DNA from 3 places in the Alteromonas sp. DY56-G5 genome. Region 3 is predicted to be linked to each of the others. Evidence: predicted binding sites of a transcription regulator. Region 3 holds the regulator's gene; each other region holds the start of a gene.
The links. The regulator FliA, encoded in region 3, starts transcription of late flagellar genes. The targets are predictions, from matches to a motif close to CTAAAGNTNNNNNNNNNNNNGCCGATA.
Positions count from the first base shown of each region.

Region 1: a site for FliA is predicted at 1,877-1,903, ahead of pomA (flagellar motor protein PomA). Genes of this name have one in related genera too.
Region 2: a site for FliA is predicted at 3,088-3,114, ahead of NO989_RS10140 (VC2046/SO_2500 family protein). Genes of this name have one in related genera too.

Region 1 covers NZ_JANHZQ010000024.1:66,733-73,541, reverse strand. Annotated here, with positions in the region: gene NO989_RS12920 (flagellar motor protein MotB) at 136-1,065, opposite strand; gene pomA (flagellar motor protein PomA) at 1,065-1,826, opposite strand; gene xseB (exodeoxyribonuclease VII small subunit) at 2,237-2,479, shown strand; gene NO989_RS12905 (farnesyl diphosphate synthase) at 2,509-3,399, shown strand; gene dxs (1-deoxy-D-xylulose-5-phosphate synthase) at 3,432-5,312, shown strand; gene NO989_RS12895 (phosphatidylglycerophosphatase A) at 5,448-5,948, opposite strand; gene thiL (thiamine-phosphate kinase) at 5,990-6,809, opposite strand, start outside.
Region 2 covers NZ_JANHZQ010000016.1:74,728-81,536, reverse strand. Annotated here, with positions in the region: gene NO989_RS10155 (DUF6279 family lipoprotein) at 1-683, shown strand, start outside; gene NO989_RS10150 (hypothetical protein) at 820-1,365, opposite strand; gene NO989_RS10145 (response regulator) at 1,385-3,025, opposite strand; gene NO989_RS10140 (VC2046/SO_2500 family protein) at 3,147-3,701, shown strand; gene NO989_RS10135 (rhodanese-related sulfurtransferase) at 3,851-4,846, shown strand; gene NO989_RS10130 (EF-hand domain-containing protein) at 4,905-5,147, shown strand; gene NO989_RS10125 (PaaI family thioesterase) at 5,578-6,033, opposite strand; gene NO989_RS10120 (zinc-dependent alcohol dehydrogenase family protein) at 6,317-6,809, opposite strand, start outside.
Region 3 covers NZ_JANHZQ010000004.1:68,835-75,643, reverse strand. Annotated here, with positions in the region: gene flhA (flagellar biosynthesis protein FlhA) at 1-1,595, shown strand, start outside; gene flhF (flagellar biosynthesis protein FlhF) at 1,625-3,034, shown strand; gene NO989_RS02950 (MinD/ParA family protein) at 3,040-3,906, shown strand; gene NO989_RS02945 (RNA polymerase sigma factor FliA) at 3,903-4,634, shown strand; gene cheY (chemotaxis response regulator CheY) at 4,671-5,054, shown strand; gene NO989_RS02935 (protein phosphatase CheZ) at 5,089-5,844, shown strand; gene NO989_RS02930 (chemotaxis protein CheA) at 5,857-6,809, shown strand, end outside.

The DNA of each region.
Region 1 (6,809 bases), on a different contig from region 3:
TCTTCCCCTCAGTCAGGGTGATTCAGGTTTCTTTCAACCTGACGGGTTTGCCAGCTTCGCTGGGCAAACAAAAAAAGCGGCGCCCTTTTGGCGCCGCTTTCTTGTCTTGTTTGAAGCTGACACTAGGTCAAAGCACTACTCATCTACAACTGATATAGGCTTCGACAGCATTGGCTTACCCTGATTAATATTAATTTCAACGCGACGATTTTGCGCTCGGTCTGAAGGTGTAGTGGCATTTTCTACAATTGGATCGGTATCTGCCTTACCCACTACCGACATACGACTTTCGTCAAACCCTGGCGCGGTACGCATGGCTTCTGCGACCGCGACAGCGCGCTGCGCTGACAAGTCCCAATTAGAACGATAGAGTTCATTAGCAATATGCTGGCCGTCACTGTGCCCTGAAATTTCGATTTCTCCAGGCACATCCGCCAACAGCGTACCTATTTTTCTCAACACCGGTTGGAATTGGGGCTGCAAAAACGCCGAGCCCGCCGAAAAGGAACCGTTTTCACGGATTCGAATGGTTAACTGCTGACCTAACGATTCCATTTCCACCGAACCATCTAGAATTTGTTTTTCTAATTGCTGCGCTACTTTTTTCATCAGTTCAGCCATTTGCGACTGATCGGTGCTTTGTTCAGCCGATGAAGACGATTCTGTAGCCGTTTGTTGAGATTGTCCGCCACGCTGCTCGCCGCGCTGCTTCTGCCTTCCGCCGGCAGAATCCTCATTACCAGCCTGAAATTCCAGCATTTGCTGGGTCATTTCGTTAGTTTGCTGCTGAATGGATTCAATGGGCGTAGGGTCAGGTTTACCCGGACGAAATTCCATAGCAATAACACTGGTGCCCTTTGGAATATCTTTTACTTCAATTTTATTTTGCACACCAAAAGCAAACTTCATAGAGCCTGCAATTTGTTTAAACTTCAGTACGTCCATTTCCGAAAACGAAAGTAGCAGTACAAAGAAGCACATAAGCAACGACATCAGGTCTGCGAAGGTTCCCATCCAGGCTGGAAGCCCCTCGGGGGGACATTTTGGGCATTCTTCTTCGGCCATTACTCTTCCTCTGCGCTTCCGCGTTTACTCGCCGCAAGGTAGTTCTTTAATACCCCTTCGATAACACGTGGGTTCTGGCCGTCGGCTATACCCACAATACCGTCAAGAACAAGACTCTGGTTTAACTTCTCTTCTCCAGCTCTTACCGCCAGTTTAAAGGCAATTGGCAAACACACGACGTTGGCAAAAAAGGCACCATAAAGCGTGGTTAATAGCGCTACCGCCATGGCAGGGCCGATGGCTTTAGGGTCATCCATGTTTGAAAGCATGGCAACCAGACCGATCAAAGTACCAATCATACCCATCGCTGGTGCTACGTCACCCATTCCTTTAAATATAGAAGCGCCGAACTCATGCCTTTCCGTTGTCATAGAAATATCTTTAGCTAACGTTTCTCTCACCACTTCAATGTCGTGGCCGTCAACCAGCATGTCCACACCCTTTTGCATGAACTCATTTGAAATTTCCGCTTCTTCTAATGCCAGAAACCCGCCTTTACGTGCAGCATCTGCCATTTCAACAATCTTCTCGATTAGCTCTTCAGGCGTTTCAATTTTGAACATGAACGCTTTGCCAGCAACTTTACCCGCACTGAAGAATTGACCCAACGTAAACTGAGATAGGACAACAAATAGTGTTCCCCCGAATACAATAAGTATTGATTGCACGTCGATGAACATGCCCAAGCTGCCGCCCAGAATCATAGCCATAACTATGAAACCAATGGCGCCCAACATACCTATGACGGTTGCTAAATCCACTCACTCTTCCCCATTTATGCGCAGTCAGTGCTGTTAGTGTACAAATACCCTATCGGCAAAAGATAGAAATACTAAAACGACATTATTGAAAAATATCACATTTATTTGTTTATTATGAAGTAGGTTCTATGTAAAAGCGCTGCTTTGTCTTTTTTCTAAACTAAAATACCTAGCGCTTTTTCAGCGCCTTACTTTTTCCTTCACAGTAAATAACACGGTTACTTCTGAAAGGTTAGTGAGCCTTGCATCGAATATAGCACAATTTGCTTGTATGTTGCCTTTTGAACTGGATGAAAAAAAAGCTATGTTACTGTGATATAGGCGATATACGGACAAACCATTTGACCCTTGTGCAACCCTCGGTTAATGTGCGCGGTATACGTATTTTGGCCACTATATTGAGTGTTTTTATGACGACAGAAAAAGCATCAGCGTCTTTTGAAGAAACTTTATCAGAACTAGAAGCTATCGTTAACGAAATGGAAAGCGGTGATCTGCCTCTTAATAAAGCACTAGAAAAATTTGAGCGCGGTATAGCACTTTCCCGCCAAGGCCAGCAATCGCTAGAAAACGCTGAGCAAAAAGTGAAAATACTGCTAAGTGAACAAGGCGAAGAAACGCTCCACCCTCTTCCTGAAAGTGAACAGCCATAAACCGTTCATTTTTAACTAACAGGCAATCTATGAATTTTTCTGCTTTGCATCAGCAAGTGAAACAGCAAACTGATGCATCTCTTCTTACATTAATTGACGAATTACCCGATTACGCGCCGCGCTTGAAAGACGCAATGCGTCACGCCTTACTTGCTGGCGGTAAACGGATGCGGCCACTACTTGTTCAAGTAGTAGGTAACACCCTAGACGTGCCCAAAAAAGACCAAATGGCTATTAGTATGGCCATTGAATGTGTGCATGCCTACTCGTTAGTCCACGACGATTTACCAGCCATGGATGACGACGACTTGCGCCGCGGTATGCCAACCTGCCATATCGCCTTTGATGAGGCTACCGCTATTTTAGCTGGCGATGCGCTGCAGGCACTTGCATTTACAGTGTTAGCTGATGCGCCATTAAGCACGTATGCTGAAACAAAGCGTAGCCAGTTACTGTCTGTACTTGCGAAAAGTGCGGGTTACATAGGTATGTGCGGTGGGCAAGCTATCGATTTAGCCAGCACCGGCAAAACCATCTCGCTAGAAGAACTAAAACAGCTGCATAGATTGAAAACCGGTGCATTGTTAAAAGCCTGCGTAGAAATGGTCGCCATTGTTAGTGAAGGCTTACTGCCTCAAACTAAAATTGACTTAATGGCTTATGCCGCGGATATTGGGCTAGCTTTCCAAGTTCAAGACGATATTTTAGATGTGGAAGGCAGTAGCGAAAAATTAGGTAAACCCGCGGGGTCAGACGAAGCGTTAGGGAAAAATACCTTTCCAGCCAAACTTGGTATTACAGGCGCTAAACAAGAATTAGAAATGCTTCACGATAATGCACTTCAAGCATTGGCGCGTTTACCCTACAATACTGACAGTTTAATTGCGTTTAGCGAGCTTTTGGTAAAACGCGACCATTAGCCACGCGCCATGTTGAAAAAGATAATAAGTACATGAGTTTAGATCTCCAACATTACCCAACGCTTGCGCTTGCGCAAACACCCGATAAATTGAGGCAGTTGCCCCAAGACAAATTACGCGAGCTCGCCGATGAGTTGCGTGAGTACTTACTTAACAGCGTAAGCCAAACCAGTGGGCACTTTGCATCTGGTTTAGGCACAGTGGAACTGACCGTCGCTTTGCACTATGTGTACGACACCCCCTTCGATCGACTGCTGTGGGATGTAGGTCACCAAGCTTATCCGCACAAAATCCTTACAGGCCGTGCAGAGCGCATGAGTACCATTCGCCAAAAGAATGGTCTGCACCCTTTCCCATGGCCGCCTGAGAGCGACTACGACACCTTTGCAGTCGGTCATTCGTCTACATCGATTAGTGCAGGGCTGGGCATGGCTGTGGCTGCCGAAAAAGAAGGCAAAAACAGAAAGGTTGTAGCGGTAATTGGCGACGGTGCAATGACCGCTGGTATGGCGTTTGAAGCCCTTAATCACGCTGGTGATATCAAGAAAGACATGGTAGTTGTACTTAACGACAACGAAATGTCTATTTCTGAAAACGTAGGTGCGTTGAACAGTCACTTAGCTCGCTTGCTCACAGGCAACTTTTTCAACTCTATACGCGATGGCGGCAAAAAGCTGCTAAGCAATGTACCTCCTATTAAGGAGTTTGCCAGCCGTGCAGAAGAACACATTAAAGGCATGGTTGTCCCGGGCACGATATTTGAAGAGCTTGGCTTTAACTACATTGGCCCTATCGATGGCCACGACGTAAATGGTGTTGTCGATACGCTACGCAATATGCGCAAGTTTGACGGCCCGCAGCTACTTCACGTAGTCACCAAGAAAGGTAAAGGTTACGCGGTTGCTGAAGAAGACCCTATCAAGTTCCACGCGGTACCAAAATTCAATCCGGCTGACAATGCTTTGCCAAAATCTAAGCCTTCAGCCCCTACCTACTCTGCAATCTTTGGGAAATGGCTGTGTGATATGGCGGCACAAGACCCTAAGCTAATGGCGGTAACGCCAGCCATGCGCGAAGGTTCAGGCATGGTTGAGTTTTCTCAGCGTTTTCCAGAGCAGTATTTCGATGTTGCGATTGCTGAACAGCACGCGGTGACCTTTGGCGCGGGCCTTGCCAAAGACGGTATGAATGCGGTTGTTGCTATTTATTCGTCGTTCCTGCAGCGCGCCTACGACCAGCTCATTCACGATGTGGCGATTCAAGACTTACCCGTATTGTTTGCCATTGATAGAGCCGGTATTGTTGGCGCAGATGGCCCTACTCACCAGGGGGCGTTTGATATCGCTTTCCTGCGCTGTATTCCGAATATGGTGGTTATGGCTCCTTCAGATGAAAATGAATGTCGTCAAATGCTCTACACGGGTCACAAGCTACAAAAACCAGCTGCTGTTCGTTACCCTCGCGGTGCTGGCATGGGTGTCACGCCTGACGAAGCTATGACAGAGCTTGAGATTGGTAAATCTCGTACGTGTCGAGAATCATCAAAAGGCAAGTCTGAAAGTATCGCCATTTTAAACTTTGGCTGCCTACTGCCCTACGCGCTTGAAGCTGCAGAGGCGATTGACGCTACCGTTATCGACATGCGTTTCATTAAGCCGTTAGACGGCGACGCAGTATTAAAAGCTGCCAGTGAGCACAGTGCACTTATTACGTTGGAAGACGGCTGTATTATGGGTGGAGCTGGTAGTGCCGTACTAGAACACTTGCAGCAAAATGGCGTATTAAAAGCGGTGAAGATGTTAGGGCTGCCTGATAGTTTCATACTGCAAGGCACACAGCAAGAAATGTACAAAGAGCACGGCTTAGATGCTGAAGGTATTATTGCGGCGGCTAGCAGTTTAAGTGCTAACTAATTAAGCTTTAAAATCATTACTAAGACATTAAAAAGCCCGCTATTTTGCGGGCTTTTTCGTAAATAGTTTGCTCACCGTCAACTGGCTTTCCTTTAAGGTAAGTCTAACAAAATGGCGGCGAATGTTCGTAATGAATTAAAACAAAGCCAATGCGGCAGGCCAAAACGCCATTAGTAAATGTAGACAACCGCATGCCATGGCGCCAGCGATAAGATCGTCAAGCATAATGCCTGTACCGCCGTGTAAGCGCTTATCTATGATACCTATTGGCCAAGGCTTCAAGATATCGAAAAGCCTGAATAGAACAAAGCCTACAAGTAAAGAAGACGCTGAAATAGGTACAAACAGAAAGGTCACAAACATGCCCGCTATTTCATCCCACACTATAGAGCCATGATCGTGAACCTGCATATCGTCAGCAGTCTTGCCACACAGGTAAATGCCTACAACTGAGAATATCAGCGTAAGCGCGATAAAGGAAATTAGGGAAATCTGGCTACAGGCAATAAGTAGGGGCAACGCAGCAAGTGAGCCAAAGGTTCCCGGCATGAAAGGAATAAGTCCACTGCCAAAGCCTAGTGCGAGAAAATGCACGGGATTTTTCATACTCACTCTAGCGCGAAACTCAGCCTGCATGCTTTTTCCTTTTTATTGCTTTTGTCGGACAAATCGGCTGCCTAAAAGGCGTGCTCGTAACCTGACACGTTAACAGGTGTGTACTTTTCGTTGTCTTTGAGCAATGAAAGTGTGCCGTTATGACCGGTTAATTGGCCAATACATGTGGCTTTCACGTTTGTGCTTGCCAACGAGGTTTCAAGACTTCCGCGCTGCTCTTCACTTACGGTGAAAATAAGCTCATAGTCATCGCCTGCAGACAGCGCGTATTCGATAGCTTGCTCTGGTGTAACCGCGCTTGTTAATGCTCGTGACAACGGTAAACGCTCTACATGAACATTTGCACCGCAATTAGACGCTTTTAGGATATGACCTAAATCTGAAATTAAACCATCAGAGATATCAATGCACGACGTTGCAATACGTCGGATAGCTGTGCCCACCGCTACGCGAGGAGTTGGGAAGTAATGACGATTTACCAAGACATCTTTCGCTTCACCCCTTACACTCAGCTTATTTTGCAGGATGTCTAAACCTGCACCTGCGTCACCAAGCGTTCCCGTGACATAAAGCCAATCACCTGGCTTAGCGCCGCTACGCGTTAGCTCAGAACCTGGCGGTATGAAGCCTTGAGCTGTAATCGTGAACGCCATTGGGCCTTTAACCGTATCGCCACCGATTAGCTGTACAGAATAGTACTGAGTTAGCTCATAAAGGCCCGAAACAAAGTCATCTAGCCAAGTTTCGTCCACTTCCGGTAATGACAGAGATAAACTAATCCACGCTGGCTCTGCGCCCATTGCGGCAAGGTCGCTTAAGTTTACCGCCACTGTTTTATACGCAACAGACTTCGCCGGTGCGTCTTTCAAAAAGTGCACACCT
Region 2 (6,809 bases), on a different contig from region 3:
CGCATTTACAAAACTGGTTGAGCTGGCACAAGAAGAGTGAACTTACTCGTTATAAAGCGCAATTAGAGGATGTGAAAAAGCAGATTCAGAATGACACCCTTAATTCGAGTATTGTTTATAACAACCTTGAGCTAGCTAGATCACATTGGGAGCGCGTACGAGACGAGGTCAGTCCTGAACTAGCGGCTATTGCTAAAACACTCGATGATGAGCAAGTTGTCACCCTATTTGCGGCATTAGAAAAAGACAATAAAGAAGAAGAGGAAGAGCGACAAGAGGCGCTGGAAAAGTCTGAAGCAGAGAGACTTAAAGATAGAATTGAGCGAATACAAGAAACAATAAGTGAGCGTATTGGAGATCTAAGTAAAGAGCAAAAACAAATTGTTAGCACCTACGCACAACAGTTTATTTCTACAGGTGACGCTTGGATAACGTATCGCAGAAACATTCAAAATGCGGCAAGAAAGCTATTCGTTTCGCGCAAGCAGAATGAAAGGTTTGAGCAAGAATTGGTGTCGCTAATGCAAAATCCGGATAATTATAAAAGCGATGTGTACAAGCAAAGTAGTGCTCATAATATGACTGTGACGGCAACGCTACTGGCCGAGATATTTTCAACTCTTTCAGAGAAACAGCGTCAAACACTGATTGAAAACGTGGATGAGCTAAATCGAAACGGTTGATAATTTTATGGATTAGTTAGTAATGCTTTGGCTCAGTACTCATTCAGCTCGGTCGATACAGTACTGGTCTTCTCGTAATACAAGAAGAAAGCTCCGACTTATGGTGGTAGCACTCAGTACTAAATAAGGTATTAAGTTATAATTCTTTCCAGTCGATTTTAAGAACTTTACCTTCTTCGTTAGCAACGAAAAGGGGAAGTTCGGTCAATTTAGTGTTTTTTTGTTTTAATGTTTTAAGGTTCTCGTAGGAATACTGCCTCTGTATATGCCACTCTACCTTATTCCTTGATTTGTATTCTAAATCAATATTCCACCTACCGAGATAAGAAACCGCGCGTGGTTGAAGCGAGAAAAAGCAGCCATCGCATTCGGGTTTTTTAAAACGTCTTACCCCAATGTTCGAAAATGCTGGAGTTATCGATTTTAGATAGTATTTGCCAGTTTTAACTTTGACGAGTTTTGGGAGGTGTTTCTCGTTAGCTTGACTACCCTCGAATTGCTGTGTGCTAGGTACTTTTAATCCGCGAATAACAAATATTTCACCATTGTTTAGCTCTTCAAATGTCATTCTGTGAATACCAGCATCGGCTAGTACGAAAGACTCGTTCTGACTTAGCGCCTGTTCATTGGCGCTAACCTCGTCGATTAAAATTGCCATCAGTAAAAAAACTAACAATCTCATAGCTCACCAGTTTTCTAATTCAAAAGCCAATATATTTAGAGAGTTCATCTCTAAGGTTGGTGTATTTTTCTTTGTAAGGCGCCTTAAGTGACATATCGTCAATCAATTTAAACAACCGCTTACACTCATTAATGAGTTTCATTTCGGCTTTATCTTCTTTGATTGCAATTTGTAGAAGACATTGCAATAGATTAAGCGCAACCCCTGTATTTACAGGAGCAAAGCCTTGAGCAAGGGCGAACGAAGCTTTAGCACGTTCGTAATCTTGCTGCTGATAGTGCTGAATGCCTTCGCGGTTGAACTGTTGATAACTAGCTAAGTTTTTCTGAGCATTGAGGGCTTGCGCATCAAGCATGTTTAGACTGTTTTGGTCGAGCTCATCCTGTCTTGAAGTCAAAAGTGCATTCAACTGTAGCGCATCATCAAACTCACCCAGTTTATACATAACGTTAATACTGTCAGGGATAAACGCGGTAGGAACTTCCGTGTACTTATCGTCAAGCAGTGTTTGTGACGTTGTTAAGTGGCGTTTGGCATCAATCAGTTTGCCGTCTATAGCGCTAATTCTAGCGTTGACGATTGTACCAAATATATCTACGTCAAAATCTCTGTCCATTTTTTGAAGATGTTCATCAAACTTTCCTCGTTGCAGAGTTAGTAATGCTTCTTGCTGATACTTATTGCGCTGGCGCTTGTCGTCTGCAAACTCTGCGACATCTAAAAGGCTTCGGATAATACCGCACCAGTGTAAACTTGTTTTGTGAACGGTTCGTTTTGATAAATCCCAGATCGCTTGGCTTGAACTCGCTGCCAGCACTAAATCGTCATTTTGCCGACCTATTTCACAGGCTTTGAAATGCCTGGGTAAGGAGTAGGGCGACAGTTTTATTGCCTCTTTTATTGCATCTAGTGCTTTGTCGCCAGATGTCGTGGCTTGGTGTGCTTGCGCAAGAATATCGTGAGCGTCTGCATTGAACCGGTTACGCTTTAGCGTTCGCTTGGCAATTGAAATCGCTTTCTCATATTCCTTTAAAAGCAAGTAAGTTTTTCCAATAGCTATTTGTGCCCACAGCACGGGTTTTCCGTCAATGTAGTCACGTAACACATCTAGCGCTTTATCGGGTTGCTTTATACGCCAGTATAGCTCGACTAATAGCTGTTCACAGTGACCTTTATAGTGGGAAGGGGCGTCAAGTAACGCTTCGATATGGTCGATCGCACTGTTCATTTCACCCTGTTCAACGAGACTAAACGCTTGCTGGAGAAACTGTCTTTTTTGCCACGCACGAACAATACGAGACTTCAGCTGAACTTGAGAAAAGGGCTTAATTAAAAAATCATCGGGTCTACGTTCAATACTGCCCAACACTACCGGTCGAGCGCTATCTGCGCTTATCAGAATGAACACCGATGTGGGACTGATAAGCCTTCGAGTGCGCAACTCTTCAATGAGCTCATAGCCATTCTTGTTGTCAGCTCCCAAGTGTAGATCACAAATGACAATATCAAACTTATGCTTTTTACATAGTGATACCGCTTGTTCAGCAGATGACTTCGTAACTACATCAGATGCGCCCATCGAATGCATCAGCCCCTTCAATAAAAGAAGGAAAGGGCGTTGGTCTTCAACAATCAGTACTTGTTTGTTGCTAAATTGCATTTCAAATCCATGAGTGAGCGCGCGATTACTTTATAGGAGTATATCTAATTTTAGATAATAAGCTTAAGAAAAACATTATCTTGCCGAAAACATAAGTATACATATGAAGTTGTAAATAAGAATGTCGCAAGAAACTGTCGAAGCTCGTGAGCAAATACCTATTGACCCCAGTATATACTGGGAGCGCAGTGGTGTGCTTGCTAAAGCATCTGCGCAGGGAGCGTTGTTCTCTTTATATATTGCTATGCAGCAACATAGTGTGGCTGAGCCATTTGAAATTGAAGCGGTAGCGTCAGAATCTGATGATAAAAGTAGCATCGAATCCAAGCTTGCATCGTTAAATTATTATAGAAGGCCATCGCTAGCTGCTAATGAAAGCGAATGGGGCAGAATGCGCGTTTTGTCTGAGTTAGTGTCTCAAGACTATGCGGCAGCAAGATTATATTTAAGTATGAATCCCTCTCCGCTATCACAAACTGATGATGCTAAACGTCTACCCGACGATGTAGTATATAATTGTAGTTTGGCAACACAAAAGCGGTTAAAAATGGAATACGCTAACACCGTGAAGGAAGATAATACGCTGCTATACGATATCCTTTCATCACAAGATAAAGAATACCATTCACAACAAGAAAATTCGTCACACTTCACATCTTTTGAGAATATTGCATAGCAGTTATTTCAATTCGTTGTTGCGTGCCAAGTTTGCGTTGACGTACGAGCGCTAATTCGTATCCGCCCTAGTTTTTATCATTCCTTTTTGTTATATTGCGCGCCGCATTTTTGCACTGGTCTTACGCTCCAATCAGCAAAGGTTAAAATATGTCTAAATATATTGTATGCGCAATGTATAAATTTGTTGCGCTTGAAAACTTCAAAGAAATCCGCCAACCGCTTCTAGAAACAATGGAAGCTAATGGCATTAAAGGTACACTTCTTCTTGCCCACGAGGGGATAAACGGTACGGTTTCTGGTACCCGCGAAGGTATCGACGCATTACTTGCTTATTTAAACAGCGACGAGCGTATTAATCCTATTTCTTGCAAAGAATCTCTTCACGATGAACAGCCGTTCTATCGCACCAAGGTAAAACTGAAAAAAGAAATTGTGACCATGGGCGTTGAGGGTATTGACCCTCGCAAAACCGTTGGTACTTACGTAAAACCTAAAGACTGGAACGCACTTATTAGCGACCCAGATGTTACCGTTATTGACACGCGAAACGGTTATGAAATTGAAATAGGTACTTTCAAACACGCTATCGACCCTAAAACCGAAACGTTTCGTGAGTTTCCTGAATACGTAGCGAAAGAGCTCGACCCGTCAAAAAACAAAAAAGTGGCTATGTTCTGCACCGGTGGTATTCGCTGTGAAAAATCGACGGCTTACTTGAAAGAGCAGGGGTTTGACGAGGTTTATCACTTAGAAGGCGGTATTCTACAGTACCTTGAAGATGTACCGAAAGAAGAGTCATTGTGGGAAGGCGATTGCTTTGTATTTGACAATCGCGTTGCAGTTAACCACGACTTAGAGAAAAGCCATTATGAGCAGTGCTACGCGTGCAGACTTCCAATTACTGAAGAAGACAAGCAGAGTGATAAGTATGAGGCGGGTGTAAGCTGCCCACACTGCTTTGGTACCCATACCGACGATCAAATTGCTCGCTTTAGAGAACGTGAAAAACAGGTTCAGCTGGCAAAAGAGCGCCAACAAGAGCACGTAGGAACGGAAGCGCGTTTGACCATGGAACAAAAGCGTCAGGAAAAAGCAGAAGCTCAACGTTTACGCGCACTTAAAGCAAAAGAAAATCAGGCGTAGACAGCTAGAAAGAAGGGCGTTACACTCGTGCTTATTGCAGTTGAAATAAGGAATGCGAGTGAGCACTCAACTTTCAGAATCTAAAATTGAAGAAATTAGAAAGGACTTCAGCTTTTTCGATCGTGATGGCAACGGCCAAATCGATTTGCCGGAGTTCATCGAGCTTCTAACCGTTATTTCACCAAAAACGAAAGCTAGCCACGTACAAGAAGGCTTTAAGCTTATCGATAGTAACGACGATGGTTACATCGACTTTGAAGAGTTTTTGGAGTGGTGGCAAGAAGGATGGTGGGAGTACTAAGTTTAAACTTGGTAACACTTATCGTCGACTGAGGCTTTTCGACACGCTAGGCTAAGCGTGAAAACGAGGACTAGGCCACGTAAATGAACCAATTGAAAACGAGTGCTTTTAAGCACTCGTTTTTTTATGTGTTGAGTTTGGCGTTTCGTGTTGGAAGTGAGATATAGCTTCCTTTGAATAGCCTTCAATGTCGGCTTCGAGCGTGAAGCGGACCTTGACGGTTACTAACGCGCTTGTCCGTTGTAGACATGGGGCGAACGTTCTACGCCCAAAGCAGCGACAGCGTTAGCTGTCCGACTGACTCTATTTGTTAGCCTCGAATTGCTCCAATGCCTCCGCTTCAGGCCTGAAGTAGGCGTTTATATAAGATTACAATTGATAACCACTTAATCTTCCCCTCAAATAACTGCCTTTTTTCTTTTAAACGAAGTCAAGCTTTCAGAGAGTTAATTGTTTTAATATTTTCACTTCGTTCCGATGTATAGGGCGGTATAGAGTATGTACCCACAGCATGTGCTACCAAATCACTCACCCCCTCAGAGTACAGAGAAACCTCCCCAACCACGAGAGTACGGCCGACTTTTATCAGAGAACATTCCGCAATGATTCGCTCATTTGCCGATGGCTTACGTAAGAAGTTGATGTTAAGGCTAGTTGTTACTGCCAATGGCACGATGCCAATTTTACCAAGTATCGCCACATAAAGTGCCACATCAGCCACACTCATTAAGACAGGCCCCGAAACCGTTCCGCCAGGACGTAATTCATCCTGACCCACATGATGCGATACAGTCGCTCCACCGTTGCTCACTGCTTCCACAACGCATTTGCTTTGTGGAAACTCCGATTTCATGAAAGCGATAACTTCTTCTTTTGTAGCTGTCATTGAGACTCCTCAAATATTTATTCACGTTTATAGGCACCTGGTGAAGCGTTGCTCCAAGACTTCTATACCCCATTGTAAGCCTAGTTTCTCTTCCACCAATGCAAAGCCCTGACTTTCATACAGAAGCTAGAATTTTATCGCCCCGTTTGATCGTCCAAATCTCATTGCTTGGGTTATATAGCCTTCCAATAAATTCCGCCATGCTACTCGCCACTGAACACGCAAATTCCCGACCAAAATCAGCCACTGACTGAGTTGAGAGACAAGTGGAAGCCACGAACTGCTAATCAAGTTCGACCACTATTTTACCAATCTGCTGATTTGACTCCAGATAGTGATGCGCTGCTACTATCTCTTCAAATTTAAAGCTTCGATCAATGACAGGCTTGAGTGTTCCCTCGGATAAACCCGAGAGGATAAATTGCTTTGCTCTGCGAAAACGCTCGATGTCTTTTATAACTTCAGTAAACACATACCCCCTAACTGTCAGACTTTTACGAAGTGCTATTTTTAAGGGAAGAGGAGTTACTTCGGGACTTAATGCTCCGTGCACTATTATTGTTCCTTCAGGGCTTATTGCTTCAGCAATTTCAGCTATCTGCGGCCCACCGACAGCATCAAATGCGATTTTTAAATTGTTTGCTCCCAAGATGCTTCTCAAGCTATCCAGTAGCGGTTCTTCTTGGGTTGCAATCACATGGGCCGCGCCAGCCTTGAGCACAGCAGCCTTTTTAGCTCCTGTTAGAGTTGTAGCGATAGCGGTACCCCCCAGAGAA
Region 3 (6,809 bases):
CTGATTTAAATGCAGGGTATATAGATCAAGACCAAGCACGTAAACGCCGTGAAGAGATTACCGCAGAAGCGGATTTTTACGGGTCGATGGACGGTGCGTCAAAATTTGTAAAGGGTGATGCGGTCGCAGGCCTTTTCATCATGCTGATTAATATTGTCGGTGGTCTTTTTATTGGCATGATTCAGCACGGGCTTTCATTCGGTAACGCTATAGAAATCTACACCATATTGACCATCGGTGATGGTTTGGTGGCGCAAATTCCTTCATTATTACTTTCGGTCGCTACAGCCATTATCGTTACTCGTGAAAACGAGACCCAGGAAATGGGCAAAGAAATCCGCGGTCAGCTTGGTAATAATCAAGCTCTTTATATAGCCTCGGGCGTTCTATTTGTGATGGGTATCATTCCTGGGATGCCTCATATCGCATTCTTAGGCTTCTCATTCTTGATTGCAGGCTTTGCTTACTGGCAGTCGGTCCAAGAAAAGAGAAAGGCCGCAGAGCCCAAAGTGCCAGACAATGTGGTAAAAGATGAATCGGTTGCGCCTGAAGTGAAAGAGCTTGGCTGGGATGATGTTCAGCAGGTAGATACCATCGGATTGGAAGTGGGCTATCGTTTAATTCCTCTTGTCGATAAATCCCAAGGTGGCGAGTTGTTGACGCGCATTAAAGGCGTACGTAAGAAACTATCGCAAGAGCTGGGTTTCCTTATTCCGCCTGTCCACATTCGCGATAACTTGGATTTAGAGCCCAACACTTACACCATCGCTATGCTAGGCGTAACGATTGGGGATTCCATCATCAGTCACGATGAAGAACTTGCTATTAATCCAGGGCAAGTGTTCGGTAAATTAGAAGGGCGTGCCACTAAAGACCCCGCGTTTGGCTTAGACGCAGTATGGATTAAGCCCAACAAACGGGAGCATGCACAAACCCTTGGGTACACAGTTGTAGACGCTGCGACCGTTGTAGCGACCCATTTAAGCCAATTACTTTCTAACAATGCATATCAATTATTAGGGCACGAGGAAGCGCAACAACTTCTTGATATGCTTGCCAAGCAGCATCCGAAACTGGTTGAAGGGTTAGTACCAGACATCCTTCCGCTAAGCACCGTCGTGAAAGTACTGCAAACCTTATTGTTTGAAGGCGTGCCTATTCGCGATATGCGTACAATCGTGCAAACACTCAGTGAGTACGGCACGCGCAGCCAAGACCCCGATGTTTTAGTGTCCGCAGTGCGTATTGCCCTTAAACGTTTAATTGTCCAAGAAATTACTCAAGGTGCAAAAGAGATACCTGTCATAACCTTGGCGCCAGAGTTGGAACAGATGTTGCACCAGTCACTTCAAGCAGGTGGCGAAGATGGCGCTGGCATAGAACCAGGCCTGGCAGACAAGCTGCAAAAATCATTGCAGCAAGCCAGTCAGCAGCAAGAGTTAGAAGGAGAGCCTGCAGTACTCCTTACCTCAGGCATGCTACGACCCGTTCTGTCTCGCTTCTTAAAATATTCGGTTGTTGGGCTTCATGTTCTGTCTTACCAAGAAGTGCCTGACGACAAACAAATAAAAATAGTCAGTTCGGTCGGTCAATAATCTGACACTGGGTGATTGGAGAGGTTGCAATGAAAATTAGACGTTTCTTCGGCAAAGATATGCGTGAGGCGTTAAGCCAAGTTAAAGCTGAATTGGGCAGTGACGCTGTGATCATGTCAAATCGCAAAGTCGCTGACGGTATTGAGCTTGTCGCAGCCTACGACAAAGAACCTGAAGCGAAGTTGTTTACGCCGAAAGCGTCTCCACAAGCCGCTGCAAAAACACCTGGTCAAAAGGCAGTGCCTAGCTTGAGCGAAATCATTGGTGACGACGGTCCTGATAGCCTTAAAGCACTGCTAGAAAAGCAGCACGGTGGAAATAATGGCGTAGCGAGTCCCGCGCAACCCAACCAACCAATGACAGCGAATGCTAAGCACGCCAATGAAATTGCTTCGCACTTAGACTTCTCAGAAGCCTTTATTGACGACGTAGAAGCACAGCAGTCTTCTCATGAACCAGTTCGTCAGAACGCTTTCCCAGAGCATCAAGCGTCAAGTATGGATGATACCGCTGTGACGCAGTCAGCGGAGCTTGCGCAAATCAAGGAAGAGCTAGCGTCTCTTCGCGATGTATTGCAATATCAAGTGGCCGACTTGATGGAAGCTAAGAACAAACGTCAAAAACCTGTTCATCAATATCTAATCACCCGTTTAACCGATATGGGGTTAAGCAACGCGTTAGCGAAACAGCTTATTAGCTATACGCCGTCACATTACAACGAACGAGATGCATGGGTATATCTTCTTAACCTATTGGCTAATCGCATAAATGTGACAGGAAACGATATACTTAGCGCACAAGGTGCTGTTGCATTAGTAGGACCAACAGGTACCGGTAAAACAACTACCGTTGCGAAACTTGCTGCCCGCTATGCGCAAAAATACGGTGCAGAGTCGGTTGCGATGATTACCATCGATACGTATAGAATTGCCGCCTATGAGCAGCTAGCGACATACGGAAAGATTATTGGCTGCACGGTGAGAAAAGCGCAGACTAGTGAAGAACTTGCGGATTTATTATTCCAACTTCGTCATAAGCGACTAGTATTGATTGATACGGCTGGATTTAGTCAAAGAGACAGTCGATTAATTAAACAAATTAAGCAGTTTGATAACGGACAAATGCCAAATGTTAAAAAATATTTGGTAGCGCAAGCAAATACGCAATATCCTGCTTTGCAGAGAATCATTCAAGCGTATGATGATATTGAACTAAGTGGCTGTATTTTCACAAAGTTAGATGAGTGCTACTCTTTAGGAGAGGTGCTTAGTGCAGCGGTTGAATACCAATTACCGGTTAGTTATGTCACCGATGGTCAAAAAGTACCTGAAGACATTAAGATTGCAGAAGCGAAATCTTTGGTTTCCGCTGCTGCAAAGCTTTATAAAAAGTACGGTTTGAATCATACTAGTGGTAACAACGCAATTAAAACAGCATAAGCAGTATGATTGACGACCAAGCGAGTAGCTTAAGAAAAATGAAGCAATCACGGTTAATCAAAGTAATCGCCGTCACCGGTGGCAAAGGTGGCGTAGGTAAAACAAACATTACATTGAACACCGCTATCGCCATGGCGAAGCAAGGTAAACGTGTAATGGTTCTCGATGCGGACCTCGGTCTTGCTAACGTAGACGTTATGTTAGGTTTGCGTGTTGAGAAAAACTTATCCCACGTGCTTTCCGGCGAATGTACACTTGATGAAGTATTAGTGACCGGTCCGCACGGAATAAAGATCGCCCCTGCCACATCAGGCACGCAGTCGATGGCAGAATTGTCGCCAACGCAACACGCTGGCCTAATTCGTGCCTTTAGTGAGCTGCGCTCGCAAATTGACGTGCTAATCGTTGATACAGCGGCAGGTATTTCAGACATGGTGTTGAGCTTTTCAAAAGCCTCACAAGACATCATGGTCGTTGTGTGTGACGAGCCTACTTCATTGACAGATGCGTATGCATTGATAAAAATTCTGAATAGAGAGCACGGTGTTTTCCGCTTCAAAGTTGTGGCTAATATGGTGCGCGACGTGCGAGAAGGCCAAGAGCTATTTAGTAAATTAAGCAAAGTGACAGGGCGTTTTTTAGATGTTGCACTAGAATTAGTGGCGACAGTACCGTTTGACGAGAACATTCGTAAAGCAGTGCGTAAACAAACAGCCATTGTCGATGCTTACCCAGGTTCACCGGCAGCCGTTGCAATAACACAGTTGGCGAGTAAAGCCTTAACATGGCCTATTCCAGCGCAGCCAGGTGGCCATTTAGAGTTTTTCATTGAACAATTAGTTGCAGAAAAAGCCGTAGGAAGTCAGCGTTGAACAGCAAGGCAGCCGCTTATCAACAACAAACCGATAAAGCGCAGTTAGTCGAAAGACATGCGCCATTGGTTAAGCGTATAGCGCATCACTTGATAGCGCGATTGCCGGCTAGTGTTCTTGTAGACGATTTAATTCAATCAGGCATGATTGGATTATTAGAAGCCGCGCGAAACTTTGATGGTTCAAAAGGAGCCAGCTTTGAAACGTTTGCCGGCATTCGCATTCGCGGTGCTATGCTAGACGAAATTCGCAAAGGGGATTGGACACCGCGTTCAGTTCATCGAAATGGCCGAGCGATCACTGAAGCAATTTCGCAAGTAGAAAGCGAAACAGGCCGCGATGCTAGAGATTCTGATATTGCTGATAAGCTTAATGTAAGCTTGCAGGACTATCACCAAATGCTTAATGAAGTAAATGCCGGAAAGCTGGTAGGTATTGAAGATTTAGGTGTGTCAGAAGATGTTATTTCGACAGAGCAAAATCGAGGTAGCGACGCACCACTGGAAGATTTAATGCAAGGCGCTTTCCAAAAAGCGCTTGCCCATGCAATTACGACATTACCTGAAAGAGAAGCGATTGTTCTTTCGCTGTATTATGATGAAGAGCTGAACCTAAGAGAAATTGGTGAGGTTCTTGATGTAAGTGAATCGAGAGTCAGTCAAATTCACAGTCAGGCCATGTTAAAACTCAAATCACGAATGAAGTCGTGGCAAGCTGACGAAGAATAGAAATTAATAACAATTAACCCCTCACTGGAGGCTATTTTGGACAAAAGCATGAAAATTCTCGTGGTCGATGATTTTTCTACCATGAGACGTATCATCAAAAACCTACTTAAAGATTTGGGTTTTTCCAACATCCAGGAAGCGGATGACGGAAGTACTGCATTGCCTATGTTGCAGCAAGGTGATTTCGATTTCGTAGTTACCGATTGGAACATGCCTGGAATGCAGGGTATTGACTTGCTTCGCGCGATTAGAGCCGATGACAAGCTCAAGCACCTACCAGTACTTATGGTTACTGCTGAAGCGAAGAAAGAGCAAATTGTTGCCGCCGCGCAAGCAGGTGTTAATGGCTACGTTGTTAAGCCGTTCACTGCAGCAACACTTAAAGAAAAATTAGATAAAATATTCGAACGTTTAGGTTGATCCAGACGCTCACCAGAGAAATGAGGTTTACTGGATGTCAACGAATGTAAACGTTCCAATTTCGTTGGAAGAAGCAAAACAGCTTGTCACCTACCTTGAAGAGGGTGACAACGCTTCAGCCAATGCCCTACTAGAAGCGGCCTCAATGAAAGAAAACGTTGAGTTATTTGCTGAAGTAGGGAAACTGACGCGTCAGCTCCATGACGCGCTGAATAATTTCCAAATAGACGACCGCATTAAAAATCTCGCGACCGATGATATTCCCGATGCACAATCCCGCCTAACCTACGTAATTGAAGAAACTGAAAAAGCTGCTAATACTACTATGGATGCCGTTGAAGCGAGCATGCCTATAGCTGAAATGCTGTCGGCGCGCATCGAAAAGGTTATGCCTGAGTGGAAGAAGCTGATGAATCGCCAAATAGAGTTGGGTGAATTCAAGGCTTTATGCGCAGACTTAGACGAATTGTTGGAAGAAGGTTCGGCACAGTCAGCTAAACTTACACAGTTACTTACAGAAGTATTGATGGCTCAAGGTTATCAAGACTTAACTGGTCAGGTTATTCGCCGCGTTATCGACTTGGTTAAAGAAGTGGAAGACAGCTTAGTTAACATGCTTACCATGTTTGGTGAACGCGACGGTGCAGAACAAACTAAACCATCTAGCGTTAAGGCCGATAAGGTTGATGGTGTAGAGGCAGAAGGCCCTATCATTGATGCCGATAAGCGCGACGACGTCGTGTCAGGCCAAGATGATGTAGATGATCTTCTGTCTAGCTTAGGTTTTTAGGGGAGCGGGCGCATGTCGTTTGATGTTGACGAGGATATATTACAGGACTTTCTAGTTGAGGCTGGAGAGATACTTGAACAATTACAAGAACAGCTCGTTGATCTTGAGAACAATCCTGAAGATGCGGATTTGCTAAATGCAATTTTCCGTGGTTATCACACAGTTAAAGGGGGAGCAGGGTTCCTGTCTCTTACCGAGTTAGTAGAAATTTGTCACGGTGCGGAAAACGTCTTTGACGTAATGCGTAACGGTCAACGAACACTAACCCCTGAACTGATGGATATTATTCTGCAAGCCACAGATGTGGTGGTTGAAATGTTTGAACGAGTGAAAGCTCGGGATCCATTAGAGCCAGCAGATGCACACCTAGTAGACTTGTTACACAAACTAAGTCGCCCGGAATCTCCAGATGAGAATATTTTTGGTGAACAAAGCGCGCCGGTGTCAGAACCTGAGCCCGCGATTGAAGAGCCAGAATTAGTTGTTGAAGAGCCTACTGCACAGGCACCAAGTTCTGGTGATAGCGGCGGTATTGACGAAATCACTGAAGATGAGTTTGAAGCGCTGCTTGATGAGCTTCATGGCTCTGGGGCACCAGGACAGTCCTCAGCGGCTAAAAGCGAACCTGCAAAGGCTGCTGCACCTGCTGCCGCTAGTGATAACGACGATATCACCGACGAAGAATTTGAAGCGCTGCTCGATGATTTACATGGCAAAGGCAAGTTTGGTGGTGAAGAAGCTGCGCCAAAGGCAAATGCACCAGCTCCAGCACCAGTTACGCCGAGTGAAGCTGGTGATGAAGAAATCACCGATGACGAATTTGAAGCACTGCTTGACCAACTGCATGGCTCAGGGCAAGGGCCTACCAAGCAGGGAGCCGTTTCAAAGGCGCCAGAGCCTCCTGTAGATAAGGCAGCAACAGAAGCGGTTCAAAAAGCGAAACAAGCAGCGCCAGCTGCGCCAAA